Regions from separate parts of the Ensifer sp. NPDC090286 genome, predicted to be linked through region 1. Evidence: riboswitches for the same ligand, from Rfam matches in the RefSeq annotation. Region 1 holds a riboswitch; each other region holds the start of a gene.
What was found. Region 1 has a riboswitch for thiamine pyrophosphate ahead of thiC (phosphomethylpyrimidine synthase ThiC). Riboswitches for the same ligand answer to the same signal wherever they lie in the genome.

Region 1 (7,755 bases):
AGCTTTGCCCGCAAGGGCCGCTTCGTCGCCGAACCGACGCCGATGCGCGACGTGATCGAAGGGGCGATGCTGTTGCTGCGCAGCCGCTTTGCCGGCCGCATGGATGCGATCGGCATCGACCTGCCGGAAACTGGCCTCCGCGTGCTCGGCAGTCGCATCCGGCTGGAACAGGTGCTGATCAATCTTCTGCAGAACGCGCTGGAAGCGCTCGGCGCGCGCGGCGATGCAGAGATCCGCGTGCGCTGCGAGGACAGCCCCTCCGGGACGGTTTCGCTCGTCGTTGCCGACAACGGCCCGGGCATTCCCCCGCATATCCGCGAGGATCTGTTCACGCCGTTCAACACCTCGAAGGACGAGGGCCTCGGCCTCGGCCTTGCCATCTCCAAGGAGATCGTCGCCGATTATGGCGGCGATATCACCGTCGATACCAGCGACAAGGGCACCGTCTTCACGGTTCGCCTGAAGAGGGCCTGAGCGATGCAGCCGACCGTCTATCTCGTCGACGACGACACCCATCTGCGCAAGGCGATGACGCAGACGCTGGAACTCGCCGGCCTCACCGTCATCCCGTTTGCCAGCGCCGCCGAAGCGTTGAAGACGCTCGATGCCAATTTCGATGGTATCGTCGTCAGCGATATCCGCATGCCGGGCATCGACGGCCTCGCGTTCTTCCGCCGCATCGAAGCCTTCGACGCAGACCTGCCGGTGATCCTGGTGACTGGTCATGGCGATATCCCGATGGCGGTGCAGGCCCTGCAGGACGGCGTCTACGACTTCATCCCAAAACCCTTTGCCGCCGATCGGCTGGTGCAGAGCGTGCACCGGGCGCTCGAAAAACGCCGGCTCGTGATGGAAAACCGCGCGCTGAAGCGGGCCGCCGAGACGGCCGGCGACAGCCTGCCGCTGATCGGCCAGACGCCGGTCATGGAGCGCCTGCGCCAGACGATCCGGCACATCGCCGATACCGATGTCGACGTGCTCGTCGCCGGTGAAACCGGCAGCGGCAAGGAAGTGGTGGCGACCCTGCTGCACAATTGGAGCCGGCGCCGCACCGGCAATTTGGTGGCGCTGAACTGCGGTGCGCTGCCGGAAACGGTCATCGAAAGCGAACTCTTCGGCCACGAACCGGGCGCCTTCACCGGTGCCTTGAAGAAGCGCATCGGACGGATCGAGCATGCGAGCGGCGGCACGCTGTTCCTCGACGAAATCGAGGCGATGCCGCCGGCAACGCAGGTGAAGATGCTGCGCGTTCTGGAAGCGCGCGAGATCACGCCGCTTGGTACCAACCAGGTTCGTCCGGTCGATATCCGCGTCATCGCCGCTGCCAAGATCGATCTCGGCAATCCGGTGGAGCGTGGCGACTTTCGCGAAGACCTCTACTTCCGATTGAATGTCGTGACACTGTCGATCCCGCCGTTGCGCGAACGCCGTGACGATATCCCGCTGCTCTTCTCGCACTTCCTGACCCGGGCGGCCGAGCGCTTCAAGCGCGACGTGCCGATGATCTCTCCAGCCGTACAACGGCATCTGATGACGCATGCCTGGCCGGGCAATGTGCGTGAACTCTCGCATTTTGCCGAGCGGGTGGCGCTTGGTGTGGAAGGTCCGCTGGGCCAAACGATTGCGGTGGCCGAACAGCCCGGATTTGCGCTGCCGGAACGGCTTGAACGCTACGAGGCGGAGATCCTGAAGGAGGTGCTGCGCGCCCAGCGCGGCGACGTCAAGGCGACGATCGAGGCGCTCGGCATCCCGCGCAAGACCTTCTACGATAAGCTCCAGCGCCACGGCATCAACCGCGCCGATTATGCCGAGCGGACAGCACCGGAAAAGGCCGGCCGCTAGCGGCAAATCCGAATCCGAAAATACACGCACTAGGTGCATCTTTGTCGACAGGCGAATTCACGCTTGACGACCCGGGCCGTTCGATGGCTATGATCTAGGCATTCACCAGGGGGGTCCCGCAAGGGGCTGAGATTCTGCTGGATGGCCGGCTTGCCGGCTATAGCGCAGTGACCCGTTGAACCTGATCCAGTTCATACTGGCGTAGGGACGGTGCAGATATCGAAGCCAGGATTCCGTGCGGTGAGCACCTGGCGGAGCGTCTTTCATCTTTCCGGCATCAGAACTGGGTCTCCAATCGCAACTTGGAGCCTCGTCATGAATATTGCCACCAAACCCGCAGCCCTCACGGTCACGCAAGGCCCGCTTCCGGCCTCCCGAAAGATCCACAAGCCGGGCGTTCTTCATCCGGATATTCGCGTGCCGATGCGCGAGATTGCTCTGCACCCGACCTCGGGCGAGCAACCGGTCACGGTCTATGATTCCTCTGGCGCTTATACCGCCGACGGTGCCGAGATCCGCATCGAGGACGGCCTGCCGCGGCTGCGCCGCAACTGGATCGTCGACCGCGGCGATGTCGAGACCTATGAGGGACGAACGGTTCGTCCCGAAGACAACGGCTTCGTGAGCGGCGACCGGCTGACACCGACCTTCCCGTTCCAGCATGCGCCGCTGAAGGCCACGGGTGGCCGAGCCGTGACGCAGCTTGCCTATGCCCGCGCCGGCATCATCACGCCGGAGATGGAGTTTGTGGCGATCCGCGAGAACCTCGGCCGCGACGCGGCGCGCGCAAAGGTCCGCGACGGCGAGAGCTTCGGCGCTCACGTTCCGGATCATGTCACGCCCGAATTCGTCCGCCAGGAAATCGCCAGCGGCCGGGCGATCCTGCCCGCCAACATCAACCATCCGGAATCCGAACCGATGATCATCGGCCGGAACTTCCTGGTGAAGATCAACGCCAACATCGGCAACTCCGCCGTCACCTCGTCGATGGCCGAGGAAGTCGAAAAGATGGTCTGGGCGACGCGCTGGGGCGCCGACACGGTCATGGACCTTTCGACCGGCCGCAACATCCACAACATCCGCGAATGGATCATCCGCAATTCGCCGGTTCCGATCGGCACCGTACCGCTCTACCAGGCGCTGGAAAAAGTCAACGGCATTGCCGAGGACCTCACCTGGAAAGTCTATCGCGACACGCTGATCGAGCAGGCCGAACAGGGCGTCGATTATTTCACCATCCATGCAGGCGTCCGCCTGCACTACATCCCGCTCACCGTCGACCGCGTCACCGGCATCGTCTCGCGCGGCGGCTCGATCATGGCCAAGTGGTGTCTGCACCACCACCGCGAGAGCTTCCTCTACGAGCATTTCGAGGAGATCTGCGACATCTGCCGCGCCTATGACGTCTCCTTCTCGCTCGGCGACGGCCTGCGCCCGGGCTCGATCGCCGACGCCAATGACTCCGCGCAATTCGCCGAACTCGAAACGCTCGGCGAGCTCACCAAGATCGCCTGGTCCAAGGATTGTCAGGTCATGATCGAAGGCCCCGGCCACGTGCCGATGCACAAGATCAAGGAGAATATGGACAAGCAGCTCGCCGTCTGCGGCGAAGCGCCGTTCTACACGCTCGGACCGCTAACGACGGACATTGCCCCCGGCTACGACCACATCACATCGGGGATCGGTGCTGCGATGATCGGCTGGTTCGGCACCGCCATGCTCTGCTACGTCACGCCGAAGGAGCATCTCGGCCTGCCTGACCGCAACGACGTGAAGGTCGGCGTCATCACCTACAAGATCGCCGCCCATGCCGCCGATCTCGCCAAGGGTCATCCGGCAGCCCAGGTGCGCGACGACGCGCTGTCGCGCGCCCGCTTCGAGTTCCGCTGGGAAGACCAGTTCAACCTCTCGCTCGACCCGGAAACAGCCCGCAATTTCCACGACGAGACCCTGCCGAAGGAGGCGCACAAGGTCGCGCATTTCTGCTCCATGTGCGGCCCGAAATTCTGCTCCATGCGGATCTCGCACGACATCCGGGCCGAGGCGCAGAAGGAAGGGCTGGAGGCGATGGCCGCGAAGTACCGCGAGGGCGGCGACCTCTATATGCCGGTGGAAGGGGCCGCTGGCCCGGCAGAGTAGGCGTCGCAAGCATCGGAAGGGGTCGGTACCGGCCCCTTCCGTTCGCTCACGACTTCCGACCGCGGTCACGAATCGGTGATCGTCGACGGCCTCCTTCACCGTCTCCTGGCCTGCTTGAGCGTCGAAACCCACCCCTGCAATCCCTGCCACGCGCGCCATTTGTGCAGTTTTCCGCTGTCCCCTCACGGCAGCCCCGCTCCCCGCGCATCACGTCGCCCGGCAGCCGATGAGCTTGTCCCCACATCGATTGAACGTTATGCAAGGCTCGCGCAAAAGTCGCTGTCGGCGAAATTCATTCGCGCCAAGCTGCCGTCTTCTGCCGCGCAGAAGGTCTTGCGGACCAACGCAAGGATGTCGCTTGCCCAAGGAGAATGACGTGAGGACACGCCTGCTGAGACTGACGGCCCTTTCGATAGGAGGCCTTGCAGCACTCGCCGGAGATCTGCCGCGCCTTGGTGACGGCGGGCGTTTTACCGCGGGCTTTTCCTGGATTTCCATCGCCCACGCGGACGAGACCGAAACCGGCGGCTCGAATGGTGAAGGTGCCCCAGGTGGTGGCGAGAACGGCGGCGGCGAGAACGGTGGAGGCGACGGCACGGTGGGTGGCGGAAGCCACGGCGTAGAGGGCGGCGGTGATGGCTCAGGCTCCGGTGTCGAGGGTTTAGAGCCCGGCGGGACAGGCGCAGGTGGCGGAGGCGGCCCTATCGACGGCAGTTTCAGCGATAACGAGAGCCGCTCGTCCTCGCACGATTCGCGGGACTACGGACCGACCGGCGGCGTATGGCACGGCGGCAGCAGCTTCCTCAATCTTTTCCGTCAGACACCGGAAGATCCCGCCGAGGGGAGCGGGCCAGAATCCTCCACCCGGCAGAAGGGCGATGCGGCATCCCATAAAAGTGCGGGTCACACGAAAAAAGAGCCTTGAAGCGCCGTCTGCTTCGCCGCGCCGAAGGGTGACGCGCGCTGTTTATCGCAGACATAAGAGCGTCTGCCTCTGCATCCTCGGGCCAAGCCCTGGCATGTCGGGAAGAGGGAAGCGCGACATCGATCCCGTTTAATCAACGTACGCGCATACCCCTACCCCTCTAGCGACTCCCCACCATCCGCTCGACCACATCGAGCAACACATTGGCGCCGGCGACGAGCTCGTCCGGCTCCGTGTGTTCGCGCGGGTTGTGGCTGATGCCGTCGCGGCTCGGCACGAAGATCATTGCCGTCGGCGCGATGCGGGCGATCATCTGGGCGTCATGGCCGGCGCCCGAGGTCATGCGCCGGCTCTTGAGGCCCCGCGCGCTGGCCGAAGCCTCGATCGCTGCGACGATGCCCTGATCGAAAGCCACAGGCTGGAAGCGTGCAAGCCGCTCGACGGCGATCGTCACCCCCTCTTCCTCGGCGATACGGACAAGGAAGTCCGCAAGCGCCGTTTCGAGCGCCTGCAGCCGTTCCTCGTCCGGATCGCGCAGATCGACGGTGAAGGTGGCACGCGACGGGATGACGTTGATCGCGTCGGGCTCGAAACGCATGGTGCCGATGGTCGCGACACTCGGCGCGTTCGACCGGGCAATATGTTCGCGCAGGAACAGGCCAACCCGCGCGGCGGCGAGACCGGCGTCGGAACGCATCGCCATCGGTGTCGTGCCGGCGTGGTTGGCGACGCCATCGATCGTCACCCGCTGCCAGGAGATGCCCTGCAGATTCTCGACCGCACCGATCGCAAAGCCCTCGCGCTGCAGCACCGGCCCCTGCTCGATATGAAGCTCGACATAGGCGTGGGGAGTGAGGAACCCCGGCTCGGCGGTACCGGCATAGCCAATCCGCTCGAGTTCCTCGCCCAGCAACAAGCCATCCGTGCCGATGGTCGCGAGCGCCGTCTCCAGCGGCAGACCGCCGGCATAGACGAGCGAGCCGAGCATGTCGGGCGCAAACCGCACACCCTCCTCATTGGTGAAGGCGGCAATGACGATCGGCCGGGCCGGCGTCGCACCACTGCCCTTCAGCGTCTCGATCACTTCCAATCCGGCAAGCACGCCGTAACAGCCGTCATAGATACCGGCGTTGATAACGGTGTCGATGTGCGAGCCGAGCATGACCGGCGCTTCGCCGCCGTTTACCTCGTCGCGCCAGATGCCGAAGATGTTGCCGATACGGTCGACGGCAACGTCGAGCCCGGCCGCCTCGATCCACACGATGAGGCGATCGCGACCGGCCTTGTCGTTGTCGGAGCCGGCCAACCGGGTCAATCGCCCCTCCGCATCGCGACCGATGTCGCCGAATTCTTGGATACGCCCGATCAGGCGCGCAGCATCGATGGAAGAAGATGGCATCTTGGTCCTGCTTTCATGCGGATTTCGGTTCACGGCCGGCTTTCGGCCGGCGCCAGCCTCTGGCGGATAATCTCGGCGTGATAACGCGCGCCGAAGATCAGGGCGTCGTCATTGAAGTCGTAAAGGGGATTGTGCAGCGGCGCCGATGCCTCGCCATTGCCGATGAAGACGAAGCAGCCCGGCACGTGTTCAAGGAAGCGGGCGAAATCCTCCGAGCCGGTCATCGGCTCGGCGGCCGTTGCGACATTCGCAGCACCGAACACCGCTTCCGCCGCGGCAAAGGCGTGGCCGGTCAAGGCCGCGTCGTTGATCAACGGAACGAACTCGCGGGTGTAGTTGACCTCGACCGCGCAGCCATAGGCATCCGCCGTTCCCTTGGCGATCACCCGCATCTCCGCCTCGATCTTGGCGCTGACCTCCGGGCGGAAGCTGCGGGCATCGCCGAGGATGCGGGCGAGACCGGGCAACGCGTTACGGGTGCCATCGGTCAAAAGCTCGGTGACAGAGACAACGCCGATATCGGTCGGCGACAGTCGGCGCGAGACGATCGTCTGCAGATTGACGACGGTGGCGCAGGCAGCAACCAACGTCTCATTGCCCCAGTGCGGCCGCGCCGCGTGCCCGCCGACGCCCTTCAGCACGATCTCGAAATTGTCCTCCGCCGACATGATCGCGCCGACGCGGGTCTCGAAACGGCCGACGGGCAGTCCCGGCATATTGTGCAGGCCATAGATTTCGTCGAAGGGAAAGCGCTCCATCAGCCCGTCGTCGAGCATCGCGAGCGCGCCCTTGCCCCACTCCTCGGCCGGCTGGAAAATGAAGCAGGCAGTGCCGTCGAAGCCGCCATCTTCGACGAGCATCTTGGCGGCGCCGAGCAGCATGGCCGTGTGACCGTCATGGCCACAGGCATGCATGGTGCCGGGCTTCGTCGAGCGATATGGAAGTTCTCCCTGCTCCGGTATCCTGAGCGCATCCATATCGGCCCGAAGTGCTACGGCGCGGTTGCCGCTGCCGCGTTTCAAGCGGCCGACGACACCGGTACCTCCGACCCCCTCCACCACCTCGTCGAGCCCGAACTCCCGGAGCTTGGCCGCGACGAAGGATGAGGTGCGCTGTTCCTCGAAGCCGAATTCCGGGTGCGCATGCAGGTCGCGCCGCCACGCGGTCATGTCCTTCACAAGCCGCTCGAAATCCATTTCCGCCATGGCTCAGCTCCTCTCGTTCGATGTATTTGCGACGGCCTCGGGCGACAAGCCGACGAGGGCGGCATAACGCTCGGGGTCGGTCGCGCCCTCGGTATTGATGACGAAGACGCGCGATTGGGCCGTCAATCCGAGCGTCTCCCGTAGCGCCGGATCACGGGCAACCGACAGCAATCCGGCCAGGCCGACGCCGCCGCTTTCACCGGACACGATCGCCGGGTCAGAGCCTGCGGGCCGCGCCAAGCGGT
Region 2 (7,755 bases), on a different contig from region 1:
AATGGCGAGGCGGATGGACCAGTTCACCTCGAACTCACCCTCAGAGACGCCCGCCGCGCCTACATGCCAATTTTCCCGGTGCGGCTGCCGGCACGCGCCGCCGCCCTACGGCTGCTTGGTTCGATCGATCCGACAAGCTGGGCCCTGCCCGATATCATCGACCGGCAGATCGTCCCGTTCCTGACGGCGGCGCGTAGCAGTGCACCAACTGTGGAAACCACCGTCGACATCGGGCCCTTCGACCAGGCCGAGGGTACCGCCATCATTCTTGTCGCCGGGGAAACCGAAACGGATTTCGCGCCGCTGCTGGGGCTGCTCGCGCTTGATCCGCAAACGCGCCGGGCCCCGATCGCGCTCGTGCTTCAGGCCGAGCGGTTCCGACGGCACGCGGTCCATATCCGTCAGCTCTCGGAATTCTACCGTTTGCCGCTGCGGCTCATATCCGTCGAAGGCGCCGGCGATACATGCGACCTGGCGCAAGCGGCTGCCGAAAGGGTAAACAGCGACGCGGTCGTTCTGCTTTCCGGGTCGCTGACGCCAGCCAATGCCGGATGGTATCAGGCGCTCATTGCCGCTTACGAAGCAAAGACGGGAAGCATCATCTCGCCGACCCTTGCCTATGAGGATCACTCGATCCGCTGGGCTGGCAGCACGTCGCTCGATCGTCCCGACCATCTGCAATCGAGCCGATACGCCGGCTATCCCGTCGGCGCCGTCAATCGTCTGAAGCTGACGAGGGTTGCATCCGCATCGCTCGATTGCTGCATCCTGCCGCGCGAAGCGCTGATGGAGGACGCAGGCCTGTCGCCGACCTATCTCGGCGTGGCGCTGAAGGGCCTCGACCTCGCCCTTCGCCTCAGCGGAAAGGGCTACGAAGCCTACTGGCTTCCTTCCCTGCAGATGGTGGGATCCGACGAGCTCCCCGGAGCGGGCTCTGCCGCCACCGCGCGCTTCGTGGAACGCGTCGATCGGACGCTTTTCCGCGCCCGATGGACGCCCGCCCCCGAAGCTGCAAAGACAATCTTCGAAGAGGCTGGCGCATGAGCGAAAAACTCCGCGTGCTCGTGGTCTCCCATGGCCATCCGACCCACTCCCTTGGCGGAGCGGAAATTGCCTCACATGGCCTTCACAAGGCATTGAACGGGCTGCCCGGCGTGGAGTCGATCTACCTCGCCCGCGTCGGCGATCCGGTTCCGCGCCATGGCGCCTCCGCGCTGATGAGCCTGCGGCTTGCCATGGACGAAGTGCTCTACCACGCCGAGGACTTCGACCATTTCTTCCTCTCCAATGGCGATACGGAAGCGATCCGGCGCGACCTCCTGCGCTTCGTCGGCGACATCAAGCCGGATGTCGTTCACTTCCATCATATTCTTGGCTTCGGCCTGGAAGCGCTCTATGCCGTTCGTGATGCGCTGCCCAAAGCGCGCATCGTCGTGACGTTCCATGAATACCTGCCGATCTGCCACAATCACGGGCAAATGGTGAAACGCCCCTCAGGCCAGCCTTGCAACGGCGCCTCGCCGATCAGTTGCCACACGTGTTTCCCCGAGATTCCGGTGTCGCGGTTCGTTCGCCGCGAGCAGTTCGTGCGCGGTATGCTCAATCTCGCCGATGCCTTTATCGCGCCGAGTGCCTTTCTCGCCAATCGCTATGTCGAGTGGGGGCTCGAAGCCGCAAAGATCTTCGTCATCGAGAACGGCATCGTCATGGGTGACAAGGCGCCGGCCCGCGAATTGCCGTCGCCGACAGCCCGGCGCAACCGTTTTGCCTATTTCGGGCAGATGACGCCGTTCAAGGGCGTTCACGTGTTGATCGACGCCGTATCGCGCGTGCCCGACGACGTCTGGGGCGATGATTCCTCACTGATGATTTTTGGCGGCAACCTCGAGCGCCAGCCGAAAGACTATCAGGAGAAGGTGGCGAAGCTGATCGAGGACGCCGGTCGCCGTGTGCGCTTCTACGGTGCCTACCAGAACCAGGACATGCCGCGGCTGATGCGCTCGGTCGACTGGGTGGTAATGCCGTCGGTCTGGTGGGAGAATTCTCCCGTCGTCATCCAGGAGGCACTGCATCACGGCCGGCCGATCCTGTGTTCGGACATCGGCGGCATGGCCGAGAAGGTTCGTGACCGCCTGGATGGTTATCACTTCCGTGCCGGCAGCGCCCAGGATCTGGCCGACCGGCTGATCGACGTCTTGGGCGCGCCGCGGGCGTGGGACAATCTGCGGACAACGCTTCGGCGGCCGACGAGCCATGTCGATTGCGCGCGGGAGCATGTGGCGCTCTACCGCAAAATGCTCAAGGGCGAACAGCCGGCCGCGCCAAGCGCCGCAGTGGCTTGAGGTGCGATGAACGTCATGCTGCAGCGCATAGCCATATCGAGTCATTCGTCCGAGGCGGCCGTCTGCTTAGGGACCGTCCGAAGAGGCTTTGCTCTCGCCGCGACTGTCGCCCCACCAATGATGGAAATGATGCACAGGCCCCCGCCCCTGCCCGATAGTCAGCCGATCGGCAGCGACCAGCGCGTCATGCAAGTAAGCCTTGGCAGCGACGACCGCATCCTCGATCGGCTTCCCCTTGGCAAGACCCGCAGCGATTGCGGCCGAGAGGGTGCATCCGGTGCCATGATCGTTCCTGGTTTCGATCCGCGGCCGCGACAAGTGCAAAGCCGTTTCCCCGCTGTAGAGGATATCGATCGCATCTCTGCCCTTGGCATGCCCGCCCTTCATCAGCACCGAACGCGCACCGAATTTCAGAAGCATATCGGCCTGGCGTGCGATCTCGCTATCGGTTTCGGCGATCCCGCGTCCGGTCAACAGCGCCGCCTCGGGCAGGTTCGGCGTCAGAATGAGCGCGAGCGGCAACAACGCCTCCTTGAGCGTCGCGATCGCGTCCGGCTGCATCAAGTGATCGCCCGAGGTCGCCACCATCACCGGGTCGATGACAGCCAGCCGGTCGTAGCGCTTCAGACCAGCCGCGATCACCGCGATCGTCTCGCGCCGCGACACCATGCCGATTTTCACCGCACCGACGGCAAGATCGGACAACACCGCGTCGATCTGAGCCGCAACGACGGTCGGGGAGATATCCTCCACCGCAGATACCCCGCGGGTATTTTGCCCCGTGACCGCGGTGATCACGCTTGCGCCATAAACTCCGAGCGCCGAGAACGTCTTCAGATCCGCCTGGATGCCGGCCCCGCCGCCGGAATCCGAACCTGCGATGGTAACGGCGATCGCGGTCATCGCCCCACCTGCATGAGCCTTGAGCCTTTTTGGATTGAGTCAAAAACAGACACGAGCAAAGCGACCTCCCGGAAATGGACGGAGATCCGATCGGTAAGCGCAAAGACGGCAGGTGAGCAGAAGGGCCCTTGCCGTTCCTACGCCGGTATGATCCGGATCAGGTTCAAGGGTCTGGCTCACCACCATCTCAGCACCGTGACGGTGCGCCCCTCGGCAAGAGGGATGCTAGGGGGACATGGGCGGGGATGTCAATTGATAGATGCAGCGGATCCAAGCCGCGTCTTTCCACACAGGCCCTGCGGACCAAGCGATCGAGAAAGAGGCCGTGGAATGACACGTCCGCTTCACGATCCTATTTTCCCGGGATCGTCAGCAATGCCGACGCAACATATCGTTAGAACGCCACGAGTGCCGTATTATTTCGCGCACGGGAAACAACGATGAAGGACGACACGATGCGGATCGAAGAAACGGCCATTCCCTCTGTTTTCTTGATAAAGCCTAAGCGATTCGTCGATACGCGTGGATACTTCGCCGAGACCTTTCGGGCCGATCAATTCGCCGAAATCGTCGGGACGCACTCTTTCGTCCAGGATAATCAATCGCTGTCGCGTGAAGCCGGTACTGTGCGCGGACTGCACTTCCAACTGCCGCCGCGCGCACAGGGAAAACTGGTTTCTTGTATCGCCGGCGCCCTTTGGGATGTGGCGGTAGACCTTCGAAGCGGGTCACCGACCTACGGAAGCTTCGTGGCTGCTGAGCTTTCCGAAGAGAACGGTCACCAGCTCTGGATTCCGCCGGGTTTCGCCCACGGTTTCTGTACGCTGAAACCGGCGACCTTGGTCAGCTACAAAGTGACCGATTACTACAGCCCTGAGCATGATCGTGGGCTTCTCTGGAACGACCCCGAACTCGGGATAAACTGGCCCGTGCCCCCGAGTAACGCCATCCTGTCGGACAAAGACAGGGATCAGCCAAAACTCTCCGATCTACACACTAAGCTCGAGCGAGAAGCTTAGTCTTGATGTTTATCATAAAAGGACTTCGCTGAGATATGCGTGTACTTGTTACCGGCGGGGCTGGTTTTATTGGTTCGGCGGTTATTCGACACCTCATTATCGACAAGGGATATGACGTGTTGAACGTAGACAAACTGACCTACGCAGGAACCCTTAGCTCCCTAAGGTCCGTCGCAAACAACCCATCATATCGCTTTCTCAGGGCTGACATATGCGATGGGCGGGCTATTGCCGATGCCTTCTCCACATTCAGGCCCGATCGCGTCATGCATCTCGCTGCCGAGAGTCATGTCGACCGCTCAATTGCCGGCGCAAGGGATTTCATCGAAACGAACGTTCTTGGAACGTTCAACCTGCTGGAATGCGCAAGGGCATATTGGCAGTCCATGAAGGATGAGGGCAAACGCAGGTTTCGCTTTCTTCACGTTTCAACGGATGAAGTGTACGGCTCGCTCGCGGATGACCAGCTCTTTTCCGAGGAGACGCGGTATGATCCAAGCTCCCCTTATTCGGCTTCGAAGGCCGCTTCCGATCATCTCGCCAAGGCATGGGCACGCACCTATGGCATGCCCATCTTGGTTTCCAACTGCTCAAACAACTACGGTCCCTATCACTTCCCCGAAAAGCTGATCCCGCTGACCATCCTGAACGCGCTCGAAGGCAAGCCACTCTCGATCTATGGCGACGGCACGAACATTCGCGACTGGCTCTTCGTCGAAGACCATGCCCGCGCGCTCGACCTGATCGCGGAGCGCGGTAGAATTGGCGAGACTTACAATGTCGGGGGACGCAACGAGCGGCGGAACGTCGATGTAGTCAGGCGCATCTGCGCCACACTCGACATGCTTGTCCCCGCATCCTGCCCACGGAAACAGCTCATTCAATTTGTCGAGGACAGGCCGGGGCACGATTTGCGCTACGGTATCGATGCGACGAAACTGGAAGAGGAGCTCGGCTGGAAGGCGGAAGACAGCTTTGAAAGCGGAATTGCGAAGACGATCCGCTGGTACTTAGACAACGAATGGTGGTGGGGCCCTCTTCGCAAGGGATATGACGGGGTGCGCCTGGGTGTGCTGCATTCTGGTGTCGGGCAATGAATCAGATTCCGCGCATAGTTGTCACGGGCCTGAAGGGCCAGGTTGTTCAGTCGTTTGTCGAGCAAGGGAAGGGCCGCAGCGACGCGGAAGTCATTCCACTCGGTCGCCCGCAACTAGATCTGAAGGATCCCAGTTGCATAGACGGCGTCATAAGGGCAGCAGCTCCTGACGTGATCATTTCGGCCGCCGCCTATACCGCCGTCGACCACGCCGAGGCCGATGAGACGAGAGCATACGCGATTAACGCGGTCGCACCGCAGGAATTGGCGCGCGTCGCGAAAGCCCTGAATATCCCGATCATCCATCTATCGACGGACTACGTCTTCGACGGGACAAAATCCACACCGTATACCGAAAGCGATAGGGTGTGCCCTGTAAACGTCTACGGCAAAAGCAAGTGGGAAGGCGAGCGATCGGTCGCCGCTGGCACCGAAAATCACGTCATTCTCAGGACCGCTTGGGTCTACAGCCCATTTGGCAGAAATTTCGTGCGTACGATCATTCGCAACGCCGAAAGCCGGACCGAACTGCCAGTCGTCATGGACCAGATAGGAAACCCGACATCGGCACTGGACCTTACGACGGCAATCATCGGTATCGCGCATAACCTGCTAGCATCGGATGCGCAGGTTCTGCGCGGCACCTTCCATCTGGCGGGGACCGGTGATGCGAGTTGGGCCGATGTAGCGGAAAAAATCCTCGCCCTGTCTCAAGGGCTCGGAGGCCCGTCCGCTAAAGTCAACCGCATCTTGGCCACAGACTACCCGACTGCGGCAGCGCGCCCCTCTAACTCACGCCTGAACTGCAGCAAAATCGCGCGACACCACGGCATCAGCTTGCCCTACTGGAAGAGCTCCATCGAAGCCACCGTGCGGCGCGTAATCCAGCACCGGACGGACCTGGAGGTGAGGAAATGAAGGGCATTATTCTTGCTGGAGGAAGCGGCACCCGCCTACATCCGATGACATTGGCAAGCTCAAAACAACTGCTTCCGATCTACGACAAGCCGATGATCTACTACCCGTTGTCAACCCTGATGCTGGCAGGGATTCGCGACATCTTGATCATTACGACGCCGCGTGACCTCCCCAGCTTTCAACTCCTACTGGGCGACGGTTCCAAATGGGGAATCAACCTCAGCTACGCCGAGCAACAATCCCCCGATGGCCTTGCCCAAGCCTATGTGATTGGAGCCGATTTCGTGGCGGGCCATCCCTCGTGCCTCATTCTCGGCGACAATATCTTTTTTGGACATGGCATCACCGAGCTCTTAAAGCGCGCCATGGAACGGAAAGAGGGCGCAACGGTCTTCGCCTACCATGTCAGCAACCCGGAACGCTATGGGGTTGTCGAGTTCGACAGCGAAATGAAGGCTGTCGCAATCGAGGAGAAGCCCGCCAAACCTCGCTCCGACTGGGCTGTCACTGGCCTGTATTTCTACGACGAAGAGGTCGTAAGCATCGCTGCCGACCTTACACCTTCCGCCCGGGGCGAGTATGAAATTACGGATGTGAACCGCGCCTATCTGGAGCGGGGCAAGCTCCACGTCGAAAGAATGGGGCGAGGATATGCCTGGCTCGACACGGGTACGCCCGATAGCCTATTGGAAGCGTCAGAGTTTGTCGCAACCTTGGAGCGCCGACAGGGTTTCAAGGTGGCGTGCCCGGAAGAGGTTGCGTATCGGTCCGGTTACATCGATGGTGATCAGCTTGAGACCCTTGCACGACGGTATGGCAAGACGTCCTATGGTCACTATCTGTCCAACTTGTTAGAAACGCCTGAGCATGTGTAAGCTGTCGTTTCTATCTAGTCGCCTTCTACAGTTATTCGAACGGATCGCTACGGCTGCCTAAAATGAAACGCGACTTTAGACATTGGTTCTCTCATGACGAATGAGGTCGCCACGGGCAAATCACATCCGATCGCGTTACGTAGTCGCGAAGAAGTGTGGCGGGCCTCCGAATCAGAAAGGCTCCCATTGCTTTCGGAGCGCAGGGAGCCTTCAGTCTGAGCGTTCGAATTCACAGACGCCGAGGAACATATTCCGCTTAGCGAAAAGAGCAAGCGAAATCCGAAATCCGGTGAGACCAAAGAACGTCTGTTTGTGTGGCTTATCCAGATTTGAGCGCGACGCCTTGAAGATTTCACGGCTCCAACATCAGAATTGCCAGCTATGGCGATTTGACATGACTGAACTGAACCCTGTTATGACCGATGCAGGGTCAACAGAACTGCAATATTTCCAACCGCTTGGTATAACGGCAGACGCCAGAGCCCTCAGCAGGCGATCATCACTCAATCCGCTCGTTTGGCCCGGAAGACGTATAGCGCACCGTTGAATGGATCACTGCCGGCCTCACGCACCAGCGACACCAAGCTGCCCGGCCATTTTTT
Region 3 (7,755 bases), 130 kb from region 1:
ACGACGACGGCACCGGCGGCATCGGCAAAGAGCACGGCGCTCGCCCGTTCGGCCGGGTTGATGCGGCGGCTCAAGACGTTGGCGGCCACCACCAGCACCGGCTTTCCCTGCGTCCGCACGAAGCCGTCGGCAAGCGTCAGGGCGTAGAGGAAGCCCGAACAGGCGCCGGCAAGGTCGATCGCGCCTGCCTTCAAAAGGCAGAGATGGTGGGCAAGCAGGGGCGCGGACGGCGGCAGCAGGTGATCGGGCGTCGAGGTCGCAAGCAGGACCAGGGCGATAGCGTCGGGCGGGGTGCCTGCATCATCGAGCGCCATTGCGCCCGCCTTTGCCGCGAGCCCCGAAAGCGTGTCGTCAGGCGCGGCCCAGCGCCGCTCGCGAATGCCGGTGCGGCGCTCGATCCAGCCGGGCTCAAGCCCGAGCGTCATCTCGATTTCGCCGTTGGCGACACGCCGCTCCGGCACCGCATGGCCGAAACCGACGATCCGGGAGGAGCGAGCCGGCCTCATAGCTGCCCGGCCCCGAAGAGCGACGCCCCCTCGTCGATCGCGTCATAGGCCCGCCCGAGATCGGCATCGGTGACGCAATAGGGCGGCATCAGATAGATGACGTTGCCGAGCGGACGGATCAGCAAACCGCGCCTACGGAAAAACGCCCGGAGCCGCGGGCCGACCTCGGCGAGGTAGCCGCCGGACGGCACCACGAGATCGAGGGCCGTAATGGTGCCGAGTTGGCGGACGTCGGCGAAGCGCGGATCATCAGCGAAGCGCGCCAGATGCCGATGCTGGTGTGCGACCAAGGTTTCTATGCGCGCCTCGACCGGCTCCTGTCTCCAGACGGCGAGATTGGCGAGTGCCGCGGCACAGGCGATCGGGTTGGCCGTGTAGGAACTCGAATGGAAGAAGGTCTTGCGCCGGTCGGCCGAAAGATGCGCCGTAAAGATCTCCGAACTGCAAAGCGTCGCGGCCAGGGGAAGCGCGCCGCCGGTCAGCCCCTTCGAGGTGCAGAGAATATCGGGCGTGATCCCGGCCTGCTCGCAGGCAAACAGGCGGCCCGTCCGCCCCCAACCGGTCATCACCTCGTCGGCGATCAGCAGGCTGCCATGCCGTTCGGCGATGCGTTTGAGCTCGGACAGCACGGAAGCAGGATAGGTCTTCATGCCGCCGGCGCCAAGCAGCAGTGGCTCGATCAACAGGGCGGCAACCTCGCCGGAGGCGCAAGCCCGCTCGAAGGCGTCGAGTGTCGCCTGCTCCCGGCCCGTCTCCGGAAAGGGCAAGCGATCGACGGCGAAGAGCAGCGGCGCGTAGACGGCATTGAAGACGCCTCTTTCGCCCGCCGACATCGTGCCGATCGTGTCGCCGTGATAGCCGTGCTCCAGCACGCAGATGCGGTTTCGCGGCCGGCCGTTGTTGTGGAAGAAGCCGAGCGCCATTTTCAGCGCGACCTCGACCGCGGTCGAACCACTGTCGGAATAGAACACATGGGCGAGCCCGGGCGGGGCGATCTCGATCAGCCCGCGCGCGAGTTCCTCAGCCGGCGCATGGGTATATTCGGCGAAGATGATCTGGTCGTAGGTCTCCGTGGCCTTGCGGATCGCCTCCATGATGGTGGGGTGACGGTGGCCGTGAGTGATGACCCACCAGGACGAAATCGCGTCGAGGATCGACGCGCCGTCCTCGTCGACGAGGTAGGCGCCCTCGGTACCGACGATGCGGCGCATCGCCGGTTCCAGCGCATGCTGGGTGAAGGGATACCAGACGGCGGAGTTTCTCATGCCGGCACCTCCAGGAAATCGGCGATGTTGAAATTTTCAGCGAAGGCGTTGCGCAGGCGGTCGGGCGTCAGCGGATCGAGCCGCGGCAGCCGGCCGAGACGCCGCACGGCGCCAAGTTCGGATATGACCGCTTCGCTGTCCTCCTGCGCGTCGCCGATGAAGGCGACGCCGAGAACGGGAATGGCGCGGCGACGCAGCGCTTCGAGCGACAACAGGGTGTGGTTGATCGTGCCGAGCCCGGTGCGAGCGCAGAGAACCATCGGGATCTGCCAGCGCGCAAAGACATTCGCAAAGACCATGCGCTCCGTCAGCGGCACCAGAAGCCCGCCGGCACCCTCGATCACCAGTGGTCGATCCACCATGGGCGGGGACAGATGTTCCGGGTCGATGGTGACGCCGTCGAGCCGTGCCGACAGATGCGGCGAGGCCGGCGTTGCGAGCCTGTAGGTCTCAGGCAGGATGCAGTCGGCTGATAACCGGCCAAGCCGGGCGACGGTTTCGCTGTCGGTTTCTTCGTCGAGACCTGACTGCACAGGCTTCCAGTAGCAGCCGTCGAGCGCGTCGGTGAGGGCTGCGGAAAAGATGGTCTTGCCGATGCCGGTATCGGTACCGGTGACCACGATACGGGTTTTCATGTCCGCTCCTTGGCGATCGCGCTCTTCAACTGCTGCAGCATCTGCGCGATTGCGGCCTGGTCGGCGTTGAGGGTGATGGCGATCCGAAGACGCGCGGTGCCTTCCGGCACCGTCGGCGGGCGGATTGCCCTGATATCTTGGCCCTCGGCGCGCATGCGGGCGGCGATGCGGAGCGCTCGGCCGTTGTCGCCGATCGGGATGGGCAGGATTTGCGAGCCGCTGCCTTCGATGTCGAGCATCTCGGCGAGCGCCCGGTTGGTGAAGGACCTGAGGCTGTCGAATGCGGCACGGCGCTCCGGCTCATCGACGAGGGCTACGAGCGCTTCACGCACCGCAGCCGCGACGAGCGGCGAAGGCGCGGTCGAATAGATGAAGTTGCGGGCGCGGTTGACGAGATAGTCGCAAAGGACGGCGCCTGCCCCGACCAGCGCGCCGGAAACACCGAGCGCCTTGCCGCAGGTGTGCAGCACGACGACGTTCTCCCGGCCTTCCAACTCCGCCGCCAGACCGCGACCTTCCCGTCCGAAGACGCCGGTCGCGTGCGCCTCGTCGATGACGAGAAAGCCGTCATGCTGCGCGGCAAGCGCGAGGAGGTCGGCAAGCGGCGCGCGGTCGCCATCCATCGAATAGAGGCTTTCGACGGCAATCCACGGGCGCCCCGCTCCGCCGGCCCGACGCCATTTTCCGATGGCATCGGCAAAGGCGCCGACATCGTTGTGCACTGCTGCCACCGCATCGGCCTTGCTTGCGGCGATGCCTTCACGGGCGCTCGCATGGATCAGGGCATCGTGAACGATGAGATCGTCACGCTGCGGCAGCGTCGAAAACAAGGCAGCATTGGCGGCATAGCCGCTGCCGAAAAAGAGCATCCGTTCGGCGCCGAAGAAGGCGGCCGCTTCCGCCTCCAGCGCCTCGTGTTCTTCGTGATTGCCGCGCAACAGCCTTGAGCCGCCGGAGCCGACAGGCACGCCGCGCGCGATTGCGGCCGTTATCGCCGCCTTCAGCCGTGGCGAGGCGGCGAGCGCCAGATAGTCGTTCGAGGTGAAGTCGATCCCGCCGGCGGGGGCAAGAGCGCGCCGGCGGCCCTTGCGTTCGAGGCCCTCCAGCGTCTTCTCGTAGCGCGCAAAAAGACCCGCGGTCATTCCGCCGCGTCCTGCCTTGCCGGCGGAGCCATCGGCTTCAATCCCAGCCGCCGGAAGAGTGCTGCATCGTGGTCCTCGCCGGGATTGTCGGCGGTCAGCAGGGTTTCGCCGACGAAAATAGAATTGGCGCCGGCAAAGAAACAGAGCGCCTGCGTCTCGTCGCTCATGTCGGTGCGTCCGGCCGAAAGCCGGACATGCGATTGCGGCATCAGGATGCGGGCAAGGGCAATGGTGCGGACGAAATCGATCGGATCGACGGGTGCCGCATCGGCCAGCTTAGAGCCCGGGATCGGGATCAGCATGTTGATCGGCACGCTTTCGGGCGGCACCGGCAGGTTGGCGAGGGTCACCAGCATCGAGATCCGGTCGTCGGCCGTCTCGCCCATGCCGAGGATGCCGCCGGCGCAGACCTTGATGCCGGCGTCGCGGACATTGGCGAGCGTCTCCAGCCGGTCGGCAAAGCTGCGGGTGGTGATGATCTCGCTATAGAAGCGTTCGGACGTATCGACATTGTGGTTGTAGTAATCGAGCCCGGCCTCGGCGAGCCGCGCAGACTGGGCCGGCGTCAGCATGCCGAGCGTCATGCAGGTTTCCATGCCGAGCGCCCGCACCCCGCCGACCATGGCGACGATGGCATCCATGTCGCGATCCTTCGGACTGCGCCACGCGGCCCCCATGCAATAGCGGGTCGCGCCGCCGTCGCGCGCCTTGCGCGCCTCGGCAAGCACACGCTCGACCTCCATCAGCTTCGATGCCTTGAGCCCTGTCGGGTAGTGGGCGGACTGGCTGCAGTAGCCGCAATCCTCGGCGCAGCCGCCGGTCTTGATCGAGAGGAGCCGGCTCATCTGAATGGCGTTGGGATCGAACTGCGCACGGTGGACGGTGTGGGCGCGGTAGAGCAGATCGTTGAACGGCAGATTATAGATTTTCTCCGCTTCCGCCTGGGTCCAGCGGGATTGGGCCTTGTCGCCCGGGATAAAATCAGCACCAGTCGGTCGGTTCTTGTCCAGCATTTCAGCTCGTCCTCCAGGTCGTCGCCATCGTAAAATAGATAGAATCCAATATTATCTATAATTTTGTCGGAAACGGAAATTCGCAAGCACCCAAGCGGAGAAATGTTTACATAACATACTCTTCTGGTTGTATTTTTGGATCACATGAAGGTCCGGACGCCGTCGACAGAGGGCGAGGACCGACAATCAATCATTCGCGCGCCAACCCCGAAGTCTCGCGCACGCCGCCACCGAAACCATTGCGAATCCGGACTTCTCCGGCATTCCAAGCTTCACTCCGGTCGGCCAACACTCTTCCTTCCATCACGCCACCGACGCCTCCGCTTTGTCGCCGCAAATTATAGATAATTTTTTCGGCAGTCAGATCACAGTCAGCACGAATGCTGGCTCTTGACAAAAACGGCCCCGAGCGGTCAGCTTGGAGCATTCACCAGGGGTGTCCCGCCAAGGGGCTGAGATTCTGCTATGCGGTTGCGCGGCGCAGTGACCCGTTGAACCTGATCCAGTTCATACTGGCGTAGGGACGGTGCAGATTCGTTGCCGCAAACGTCGCGCTCACGTGACGGATCAATCGGCAGGGCGTCCTTCCCCTCCCCCGCTCGTGAACTGGGTCTCCACCTTTGGAGCCTCGGCATGCACACCGCCAACACCATCCCGCTTCGTTGCCTACGACGGCCCGTTCGCGCCGCACGGGAGCGCTGAGCGATGCGGGTCCTCGTGAAAGGTGCCGGCGTCGCGGGGCTCTGTCTGGCCCATGAACTCAGCGCCCGCGGTGTCGCGGTGACGGTCGTCGAGCGTAAGCCAGGTTTTGCCGGTGCGGCCTCCTGGTGTGCCGGCGGCATGCTGGCGCCCTGGTGCGAGCGCGAAAGCGCCGAAGAGGCGGTGCTGACGAAGGGTATCGGCGCCATCGACTGGTGGGACGACGTCCTGCCAGGCGAAGTTTCCCGCAACGGTACGCTGGTCGTCGCCCCGCCACGGGACGCCGGCGAACTCAGGCGCTTTGCCTCGCGCACCTCCGGCTTCGAATGGCTCGACACAGCGGCGATCGAACGGCTGGAACCGACACTTGCCGGGCGCTTCCGAGAGGCCTTGTTCTTTCCGGGAGAGGCGCATCTCGACCCGCGCCGGGCGATCGCCCGGCTGCGGAAGAAGCTTGTCGATCGCGGCATCGCCTTCGTCACCGAGGCGAGCGACAACGGACAGCACGATCTCGTCGCCGACTGCACCGGTGCGGCACGTATCGGTGACACGCCCGGCCTGCGCGGCGTGCGCGGCGAAATGCTCTATCTTGAGACAAGCGACGTGGAACTGTCGCGGCCCGTCAGGCTCATTCATCCGCGCATCCCGCTCTACATCGTGCCGCGCGGCGGCGGCCTCTTCATGTGCGGGGCGACGATGATCGAGACGGATGACGGCGGACCGATCACCGCCCGTTCGCTCATGGAACTGCTGAACGCCGCCTATGCCCTGCATCCGGCCTTCGGCGAAGCGCGCCTCGTCGAGACCGGCGCCGGCGTCCGCCCCGCCTTCGCTGACAACCTGCCGCGTGCCCTGCGCGCCGGGCAGACCATCACGATCAACGGACTTTACCGCCACGGCTTCCTGCTTTCGCCGGCCCTGGCGGCGGAAGCAGCCGACCTTGCGCTTGCGCGGGACCTGAAGGGAGATGCCGCATGAGACTGACCGTCAATGGCGAGGATCACGACCTCGCCGTCGCCACCCTCGCCGAGCTTCTGACCGCGCTCGATTTCGAGGGCGACTGGCTCGCCACCGCCGTCAACGGCGAACTGGTGCACCGGGCCGACCGTCCGGGTCATGCGCTTTGCGACCGAGACCGCATCGAAATTCTCTCGCCGATGAAAGGAGGCTGAGACATGCTGACGCTTTATGGACAGGACCTGCGCTCGAGACTGCTTCTCGGCACCGCCCGCTATCCCTCCCCCGCCGTGCTCGAAGATGCGGTGCGATCCTCGGGCACCGAGATCGTCACGGTCTCGCTTCGGCGCGAAACTGCCGGGGGCCGCCAGGGCGGCGCCTTCTTCGAACTGATCCGGGCGCTCGGGGTGCACGTGCTGCCGAACACTGCCGGCTGCCATTCGGTGTCCGAGGCGGTGCTGACGGCCAAGATGGCGCGCGAGGTTTTCGGCACCAACTGGCTGAAGCTCGAAGTGATCGGCCACCACGACACGCTGCAGCCCGATGTCTTCGGGCTGGTCGAGGCGGCGCGCATCCTCTCGGCCGAAGGGTTCGAGGTCTTTCCCTACACCACGGATGATCTGGTGGTTGCCGAGCGACTCTTGGAAGCCGGCTGCAAGGTGCTGATGCCCTGGTGCGCGCCGATCGGCAGCGCCATGGGGCCGCAGAACATCCAGGCGCTTCGGGCAATGCGGGCGAACTTCCCCGATGTGCCGCTGATCGTCGATGCCGGCATCGGCCGGCCCTCGCACGCAACGACGGTGATGGAGCTCGGCTTCGCCGCCGTCCTGCTCAACACGGCCGTCGCCGGCGCCGCCAGGCCCGCGCTGATGGCCTCGGCGTTTGCGGGCGCGATCGATGCCGGGCGGCAGGCCTTCGAGGCAGGCATGCTCGAACCGCGCGATTTTGCCGTTCCTTCCACCCCCGTCATCGGAAAGGCGGTGTTTGCGTGAAACTCGACCCCTTCTACCTTATCGTCGACAGCGCGGCCTGGATCGAGCGGCTGGTGCCGCTCGGCGTCAAGCTGGTACAGCTGCGCGTCAAGGATCGTCCGGAAGCGGAGATCCGCCGCGAGATCCGCGCGGCCAAGGCTGTTTGCGACGAGCAGGGCTGCCAGCTCATCGTCAACGACTACTGGCAGTTGGCGATCGCCGAAGGCTGCGACTTCGTCCATCTCGGTCAGGAGGACCTGGCGGAGGCCGACCTTGCTGCTATCCGCGCCGCCGGCCTGAAGCTCGGCCTCAGCACCCATGACGAGGTGGAACTGGAGACGGCGCTGGCAGCCGACCCGGACTACATCGCACTTGGGCCGGTCTACCCGACCAGCCTCAAGGCGATGAAGTGGGCGCCGCAGGGACTGCCGCGCCTTGCCGCCTGGCGGAGCCGCGTCGGGTCCCTGCCGCTGGTCGCTATCGGCGGCCTCAACGTCGAGCGGATTGCCGGCGTCTTCGAGCACGGCGCCGACATCGCCGCCGTGGTGACGGACATCACCCGCAATG
Region 4 (7,755 bases), on a different contig from region 1:
AAGAGCCCGAGCGCCAGACCGCCGAGCGTCGGCGAGAAGGCCGGCCCCAGCGCCAGCATCATGCCGATCATGTTCATGATGCGGGCAGCTTCGACCCCGGTGAACTGGTCGCGCACGATCGCCCGCGCCACCGTCATCCCAACGGAGGCGCCAATGCCCTGCACCAGACGACCGGCCAGAAGCACGGCAACGGAAGGCGCGAAGGCCGCCATCAGGCTGCCGACGAGGTAGATGGCCATGAAGATCAGCGTCGCGCGCCGGCGTCCGATGACGTCGGAAAGCGTGCCGGAGACAAGCTGGGCAAAGGCGAAGCCGGCGAAATAGAGCGACAGCGTCATCTTGATCGCCGCTTCGCTTGAGGAGAAGGCACGCACCAGTTCGGGCATCGCTGGCGTGTAGAGCGCCATGGAAACAGGGCCGAGCGCCACCAGGAAGGCGCCGATGATGCTTGTGCGCCGCTCGCTCATGCGACGCGTCATTGCGCGGCTCCGACCCGGACCTCGGCCTTCTCCGCTGCATCCTTGCCGGCAAGGCACGGATCGAGCTGACGCAGATTGTCACGCAGGATGCGCAGGTTGGAACAGAGAAGCGCGCGCGCTTCCGCATCCAGCCCTTCGGTATAGGCATCCATCATTTCGCGAAGACCGGTCATCAGCTCGTTGAGCAGCGGACCCGCCTTTTCGGTGATGATGACATTCTTGGCGCGACGATCCGCCGGATCGGGAACACGGGCGACGAGCCCGTTGGTCTCCAGCCGGTCGAGATAGGCCGACAGCGTCATCGGCTCGATGCCCATGCGTGTGGCGATTTCGGCCTGTTTGATGCCCTCGGTAAGCGCCGCCTGGATCAGCGTGCGCGCCTCGCCGGGGGTGATGCCCAGGTCCATGGCATTGACCTTGCGGTCGAAGGCCCCGCGCAAGAGGCGCGAGACATCGGTCAGAAGCATTCCAATGGTTTCGGATTCAAGCTTGAAGGGCATCATGATCGTTCACAGGCGATATAATAAGTTTTACTTATCATAGCATCTGATAACGTTCAACGCGGCTAGCCATCTTTCCCTTACCAGTTTAACGGTAAAACCCGCAAGGATTCAACGTATTACCTTCGCATTCACGCATGGAACCGTCCTGGCTGTACCTCAGCCCTCGAGCTCCTCGCGCAGCATCTCGAGCTCCAGCCATTCCTCTTCCATGCGAGCGAGGTCGGCACGCAGCTTTTCCAGCTCCTGCGCCAGTTTCGCAAAAGCATTTGGATCTTTTGTGAAGAGGTTGGGATCCGCCATCTTTTCTTCGCGCTTGGCAGCCTCGGCTTCCGCCTTGGCGATCTCCTTCGGCAGGTTTTCGAGCGCGAACTTCTGCTTGTAGGAAAGCTTGCCTTTGGCAGCCTTCGGCGCTTCGGCGGCAGGTGCGGCGGCATCGGCCTTGGCCTTTTCCGCCTTCTCGGCCTTGCGCTTCTCCTCGATCGCGCCCTTGCGCTGCGCCATCATGTCGGAATAGCCGCCGGCATACTCGATCCAGCGGCCATCCGGCGCCTCCGGATTGGCCGGCGCGATCGTCGAGGTGACGGTGCGGTCGAGGAAGTCACGATCGTGGCTGACGAGGATGACGGTTCCGGCAAAGCCGGCGACGATCTCCTGCAGCAGGTCGAGCGTCTCGATGTCGAGATCGTTGGTCGGTTCGTCGAGAATGAGGAGGTTCGTCGCCCGCGCCAGAATGCGCGCCAGCATCAGCCTTGCGCGCTCGCCGCCCGAAAGCTCACGGATCGGGGTGCGCGCCTGCTCCGGCTGGAACAGGAAGTCCTTCATGTAACCGGTAACATGGCGCTGCTCGCCATTGACCAGCAGGTTGTCGCCGCGCCCGTCCGTCAGGTAGTGCGCCAGCGTATCGTCGAGATTGAGGTCTTCGCGCTTCTGGTCGAGCGTCGCGATTTCCAGATTGGTGCCGAGCTTGACCGTGCCTGTGTCCGGCTCGATCTGTCCCGTCAGTATCTTCAGGAGCGTCGTCTTGCCGGCACCGTTCGGGCCGACGAGACCGATGCGGTCGCCGCGGTGCACGCGGATCGAGAACGGCGCGACGATTGTGCGCTCGCCATAGGCCTTGGTGATCTTCTCGGCCTCGATCACCAGCTTGCCGGATTCCTTGGCGTCGGCGGCAGTCGCCTGCACGGTGCCCTGCGGCCCCTTGTGGCCGCGATAGGTCGCCCGCATGGTCTGCAGCTCGCCGAGGCGGCGCATGTTGCGCTTGCGCCGCGCGGTCACGCCGTAACGCAGCCAATGTTCCTCGCGCTCGATCGCCTTGCCGAGCTTGTGCTGCTCCAGCTCCTCGGCTTCCAGCACCTCGTCGCGCCAGGCCTCGAAATGGGCAAATCCGCGATCAAGGCGACGGGACTGACCACGGTCGAGCCAGACGGTGGCGGTCGAGACCTTTTCCAGGAAGCGCCGGTCGTGCGAGATCAGCACCAGCGCCGAGCGGCTGCGGATCAGTTCGTCTTCCAGCCATTCGATCGTCGGCAGGTCGAGATGATTGGTCGGCTCGTCGAGCAAAAGGATGTCCGGCTCCGGCGCCATGACGCGGGCAAGCGCCGTCCGGCGCGCCTCACCGCCGGAAAGACGCTTTGGGTCTTCCTCGCCGGTCAGCCCCAGATGCTGCAGCAGATAGGCGACGCGATAGGGATCGTCGCTTGGGCCGAGGCCCGCCTCGGCATAGGCCTGCACCGTGTCGTAGCCGTCGAAATCCGGCGCCTGGTGCAGATAGCGGATGGTGGCCGAGGGATGGCGGAACACTTCGCCCGACTGCGCCTCGGCAAGGCCCGCGGCGATCTTCATCAGCGTCGATTTGCCCGAGCCGTTGCGGCCGACCAGGCAGATCTTGTCGCCCGGCTCCACTTGAAAATTGGCGCCGGCAAGCAGTGGCGTACCGCCAAAGGTGAGGAAGATATCGTCGAGTTTCAGAATGGGAGGCGCCAAGGCTCAGGCTCCGGAAAGATCATAGGGGCGGGCAAGCACGAGGGCGCGGCCGCTCTTGAGAGTGAAGCGAAGGGGACCCTCCGCAACGTTGGAAACGGTTCGGGACGAGCCGAACGGCAGGGTGAAATCGTCGAGCGGATAACGCGCATTGACGATCGAAAGGTCGGTAAGCTCGGTCAGACCCAGCACCGAGAAGAGGCAGCCCTTGGGCAGGTCGACTTCGAGCGAGCCGGCCAGCAGCGGATAGGCCTCTTCCTCGCCCGACGTCATCAACACCGAAAGCCCGCGCTCGGCAAGGGCGACGGCATGAAGCAGATGCATGAACGCATGATCACTGCGGGTGCCGCCGAGCGCGCCGGCGAAGATCAGGCGATCGGCCCCACGCGACAGCGCCGCCTCGACCGCGATCTCGCCGTCCGTCGCGGCCTTTGCCGCCGGATAGGGCTCGCGCGGGACCGAGGCGTAGTCCGCAAGAAGGGCTTCCTCGGTCGAGTCGAAATCACCGACCCAGACATCGGGCACGATGCCGAGCAGCCGCGCATGGCGCATGCCGCCATCAGCCGCGATGAAGCGACTTGCGACCAGCTGGTGAGCCAGCCGGTCGGTCAGCGAAAGGGCGCCGCCAAGCAGAATGGTGAAGGTCGATCGAGCCATGGCAAAGCCCATAGCGCAAAGGACCGCCGAAGGAAAACGAAGAAAACCGTCGGGCGACCGGTTCTCGGTATTTTGGTCAACTCGTCAATGCCCCTCGGGCACCGGATCGCGGAACAGCATGCCGGCATAAATGCCGGGGGTCGAATCCGGGATCTCGACGGCGCCGGCCACCCGCTCGTAGAACTTCGCCGGCCCGACACCGCCGATAATCGCGTAGCCGTAGCCGGCCTCGCGCATGGCCATCAGGCTTGCAAGCAGCAGCGCCTCGCCGATCCCCTGCCCGCGCATGCCTTCGTCGACACCGGTCGGACCGAAGAAGCCGAGCGCCGTCACGTCGTGGCAGGAAAAGCCGACGATCTTTTCGTCCTGGACTGCGACATGCATGCGTGTCGGGGTCGAGGAAAAGGCGGCTTCCGCCTCGCCCGCCCATCCGGCGCCAAAGGTCTTTTCGATCCAGGACACGACCAGGCGGCGCTCCGGCGCAATGGCGCGGCGAATGCTGACGCCAGGACCAAGCTTCGACTGAGGCTCAGCCGGCAGGGCATAAAGTCGAACGAGCATATCAGGCATGACATTTCCTCCTCGCTGCCGTTGTGTAGCGCAGTTGGCGGCTTAGGCAAACACGCGCCGTTGTGCCGGCCAGGCGCTCTTGCTTCCCCGCAAACATCGCTTGCCTTGGGGCCTTGGCAGCGGTAAATCTCTTGCCGCTCTAACGGGGTGCCTCCCGACCGCACAGCGGCCGGAGGCTGAGAGGCGTCAAAACGCCAACCCGCGGAACCTGATCCGGCTCATACCGGCGGAGGGATTAGACGCGATCGGATCGATACGCCCTTTTCCCATGCAACAACGAACTTTGGGAGAGAGGTCCTCGCCATGTCCAATTCATCGCAACTCAAACTCTTTAGCCGGCTAGCCCTTGCGGCCGCCGCAAGCCTCGTATTTTCCGGCGTCGCGGCCGCCGCCGACAAGACGCTGACGGTCTATACCTATGAGAGCTTCATCACCGAATGGGGACCGGGCGCCAAGGTTGCGGAAGCCTTCGAGAAGACCTGCGAGTGCAAGGTCAACTATGTCGGCGTTGCCGACGGCGTCGAGCTGCTCACCCGCCTGAAGCTCGAAGGCGAGGCCTCCAAGGCCGACATCGTGCTCGGCCTCGACACCAATCTGGTTGCGGAAGCCAAGGCAACGGGCTTCTTCGCGCCGCACGGCATCGAGGCAACCGGCGTCACCGTACCCGGCAACTTCTCCGACGACACCTTCCTGCCCTATGACTACGGTCACTTCGCCGTCGTCTATGACACCGAGACGCTGAAGACGCCGCCGAAGAGCCTGAAGGAACTGGTCGAAGGCGACCCGTCGCAAAAGATCGTCATCGAGGATCCGCGCACGTCGACGCCGGGCCTCGGTCTGCTCCTCTGGGTCAAGGCCGTCTATGGCGACGAGGCGGGTGCCGCCTGGGCGAAGCTGAAGGACCGCGTCCTGACCGTTACCCCCGGCTGGTCGGAAGCCTATGGCCTCTTCACCAAGGGCGAGGCGCCGATGGTGCTGTCCTATACCACGTCGCCGGCCTACCACATGGTCGCGGAAAACACCGAGCGCTATCAGGCGGCCGCCTTCTCCGAAGGCCACTACATCCAGATCGAAGTCGCCGGCATGACCAAGAACGCCAAGGAGCCGGAACTGGCAAAGCAGTTCCTCGCCTTCATGACCGGTCCGGAGTTCCAGTCGATCATCCCGACGACCAACTGGATGATGCCGGTCGCAGCGACCAAGGAGCCGCTGCCGGACGCCTTCAACAAGCTGGTCAAGCCGGAAAACACGTTCCTCCTGCCTTCGGAGGAGGTCGCCAAGAACCGCAAGGCCTGGATCGACGAATGGCTCGCCGCCATGAGCAAGAACTGAGGCCGGATTGTTCGCACTGCGCGAAAATCGCATGACAGTGGTCGCCGGGGCAGCCTGCCTCGGCGCCTTCGTGCTTTTCGTCGGCCTGGCGATCGTCGCCTTGCTGAGCCAGACGGGCGGCGCGAGCGATGACGCGCTCTTCGACGCCTATATCTGGCGCGTCACCCGCTTCACCCTGCTGCAGGCGACACTCTCGACGCTGCTGTCGGTGCTCTTTGCCATCCCCGTCGCCCGGGCGCTGGCGCGGCGGCCGCAATTTCCCGGCCGCATCTGGCTCTTGCGCCTGATGGCGCTGCCGCTCGGCCTGCCCGTTCTCGTCGGCGCACTCGGCTTGATCGAGATCTGGGGGCGCCAAGGCTTCCTCAATTCCGGCCTGCGCTGGCTCGGCCTCGCGCAGCCCGTCAGCATCTACGGCCTGTTCGGCATCCTGCTCGCCCATGTCTTCTTCAACATGCCGCTTGCGGCGCGCCTGTTCCTGGCCGGGCTCGAGCGCATCCCCGCCGAATACTGGCGCAGCGCCGCCAATCTCGGCATGCCGTCGCGCGCACTCTTCCGTTTCATCGAATGGCCGGTCCTGCGCGGCCTCCTTCCAGGTGCCGCCGGCCTTGTCTTCATGCTCTGTGCCACCAGCTTCACCCTCGTGTTGACGCTCGGCGGCGGGCCTGCGGCCAGCACAATCGAAGTGGCAATCTACCAGGCGCTGCGCTTCGATTTCGATCCGCCTCGCGCCATCGCGCTATCGGCCCTGCAGATCACCATGACCGGCCTGCTGCTGTTCCTGCTTCGTTATCTGGCGATCGAGCCGGAAGAGGGCATGACCGGTGGCCGCACCGTGCGCCGCTTCGATGGCGCATCCAGGATCGCGCGCCTGAGTGATGCCGCCTGGATCGCCCTTGCCTTTCTGTTTCTCGGCGCACCGCTGGTCGCCGTCCTCATCTCCGGCCTCGAAGCCGATCTGCTGAAACTCGCGCGCGACCCGGCGGTGCACCGGGCGCTACTGACCAGCGCGGCAATCGCGCTCGCGTCGGCCCTCGCCTCCGTCACCATGGCGGCCGTGATGATCCGCGCAGCCGCGACCGTCACCGCGCCGCGTCACGCGACGTCGCTCGCCCGCGGCTTTGCCGGCGCCATCGGCGCCAGCACCTCGCTGATCCTGCTGGTGCCGCCCGTGGTGCTTGGCGCCGGCTGGTTCCTTCTGCTGCGCCCCTTCGGCGATGTCGCGCGCTTTGCGCCCGTTATCGTCGTGGCGATCAATGCGCTGATGGCGCTTCCCTTCGTCCACCGCATCCTCGCGCCGGCAATGGCGACCCACGCGGCGCGGTCGGAACGACTGACGGCAAGCCTTGGCATCCGTGGTTTTGATCGCCTGCGATGTATCGACTTTCCGGCGCTGCGCAAGCCGCTGCTGATGGCGCTTTCCTTCGCCATGGCGCTGTCGCTCGGCGATCTCGGCGCCGTCGCCCTCTTCGGCAGCCAGGACATGGTGACGCTGCCCTGGCTGCTCTATAGCCGCATGGGCAGCTACCGCACCGACGACGCCGCCGGTCTCGCCCTTTTCCTCGGGCTTCTGTGCCTGATCTTCACCATCCTCGGCACGGCGAATGACAGCCGGCCGGAAAGACGCAAAACATGACCCACCCCGTTCCCGCGATAGAGCTGCGCGATGTCGAGGTCCGTTTCGAAACGGCCGCGCTCACCTTCGATTGCGCGATTGCCACCGGTGGCATCGTCGCCGTCGCCGGTGCGTCGGGCTCCGGCAAGTCGACGCTGCTCCACCTTATTGCCGGGTTCGAGGACCCCGATCGCGGCGAGGTCCGCATTCTCGGCGAGAACGTGGCCGACCGGGCGCCGTCGGAACGGCCGGTCTCGATGATCTTCCAGGACAACAACCTTTTCGCCCATCTCGACGTCGCGACCAATATCGGCCTCGGCATCGACCCAGCGCTTCGATTGACCGCGACCGACCGCGACAAGATCGAAGACGCGCTCCGCCGCGTCGGGCTCGAAGGCTTCGGCAAAAGGCTGCCGCCGACGCTTTCCGGCGGCGAACGCCAGCGTGTCGCGCTTGCCCGGGCGCTTGTGCGAAAGCGCCCGCTGCTGCTGCTCGACGAGCCCTTCGCGGCGCTTGATCCCGGCATGCGCGCCGGCATGCGCACGCTCCTGCGGGAACTGCACGCGGAGGAAGGCAACACGATCCTGATGATCACACACCATCCCGAAGACGTGAAAGCCCT

Region 2: linked by a shared signal. The riboswitch ahead of thiD (bifunctional hydroxymethylpyrimidine kinase/phosphomethylpyrimidine kinase) and the one ahead of thiC (phosphomethylpyrimidine synthase ThiC) in region 1 are both predicted to bind thiamine pyrophosphate.
Region 3: linked by a shared signal. The riboswitch ahead of thiO (glycine oxidase ThiO) and the one ahead of thiC (phosphomethylpyrimidine synthase ThiC) in region 1 are both predicted to bind thiamine pyrophosphate.
Region 4: linked by a shared signal. The riboswitch ahead of thiB (thiamine ABC transporter substrate binding subunit) and the one ahead of thiC (phosphomethylpyrimidine synthase ThiC) in region 1 are both predicted to bind thiamine pyrophosphate.

Annotation. Positions count from the first base shown of each region.
Region 1 covers NZ_JBIVYF010000005.1:324,250-332,004, reverse strand. Annotated here, with positions in the region: gene ACIQUG_RS25735 (ATP-binding protein) at 1-474, shown strand, start outside; gene ACIQUG_RS25730 (sigma-54-dependent transcriptional regulator) at 478-1,842, shown strand; TPP riboswitch at 1,940-2,068, shown strand; gene thiC (phosphomethylpyrimidine synthase ThiC) at 2,158-3,981, shown strand; gene ACIQUG_RS25720 (hypothetical protein) at 4,340-4,906, shown strand; gene ACIQUG_RS25715 (Zn-dependent hydrolase) at 5,067-6,305, opposite strand; gene ACIQUG_RS25710 (M20 aminoacylase family protein) at 6,335-7,510, opposite strand; gene ACIQUG_RS25705 (diaminopropionate ammonia-lyase) at 7,514-7,755, opposite strand, start outside.
Region 2 covers NZ_JBIVYF010000002.1:1,069,765-1,077,519, forward strand. Annotated here, with positions in the region: gene ACIQUG_RS15035 (hypothetical protein) at 1-1,044, shown strand, start outside; gene ACIQUG_RS15040 (glycosyltransferase family 4 protein) at 1,041-2,342, shown strand; gene thiD (bifunctional hydroxymethylpyrimidine kinase/phosphomethylpyrimidine kinase) at 2,409-3,245, opposite strand; TPP riboswitch at 3,363-3,466, opposite strand; gene rfbC (dTDP-4-dehydrorhamnose 3,5-epimerase) at 3,701-4,264, shown strand; gene rfbB (dTDP-glucose 4,6-dehydratase) at 4,300-5,361, shown strand; gene rfbD (dTDP-4-dehydrorhamnose reductase) at 5,358-6,278, shown strand; gene rfbA (glucose-1-phosphate thymidylyltransferase RfbA) at 6,275-7,153, shown strand.
Region 3 covers NZ_JBIVYF010000005.1:192,147-199,901, reverse strand. Annotated here, with positions in the region: gene ACIQUG_RS25160 (beta-ketoacyl-ACP synthase III) at 1-506, opposite strand, end outside; gene ACIQUG_RS25155 (adenosylmethionine--8-amino-7-oxononanoate transaminase) at 503-1,771, opposite strand; gene bioD (dethiobiotin synthase) at 1,768-2,406, opposite strand; gene ACIQUG_RS25145 (8-amino-7-oxononanoate synthase) at 2,403-3,548, opposite strand; partial or broken gene bioB (biotin synthase BioB) at 3,545-4,486, opposite strand; gene ACIQUG_RS25135 (hypothetical protein) at 4,752-4,988, opposite strand; TPP riboswitch at 4,984-5,103, shown strand; gene thiO (glycine oxidase ThiO) at 5,267-6,238, shown strand; gene thiS (sulfur carrier protein ThiS) at 6,235-6,432, shown strand; gene ACIQUG_RS25120 (thiazole synthase) at 6,436-7,209, shown strand; gene ACIQUG_RS25115 (thiamine phosphate synthase) at 7,206-7,755, shown strand, end outside.
Region 4 covers NZ_JBIVYF010000007.1:239,333-247,087, forward strand. Annotated here, with positions in the region: gene ACIQUG_RS30100 (multidrug effflux MFS transporter) at 1-479, opposite strand, end outside; gene ACIQUG_RS30105 (MarR family winged helix-turn-helix transcriptional regulator) at 476-979, opposite strand; gene ACIQUG_RS30110 (ABC-F family ATP-binding cassette domain-containing protein) at 1,139-2,965, opposite strand; gene ACIQUG_RS30115 (thiamine diphosphokinase) at 2,969-3,619, opposite strand; gene ACIQUG_RS30120 (GNAT family N-acetyltransferase) at 3,704-4,189, opposite strand; TPP riboswitch at 4,323-4,441, shown strand; gene thiB (thiamine ABC transporter substrate binding subunit) at 4,493-5,521, shown strand; gene thiP (thiamine/thiamine pyrophosphate ABC transporter permease ThiP) at 5,529-7,154, shown strand; gene thiQ (thiamine ABC transporter ATP-binding protein) at 7,151-7,755, shown strand, end outside.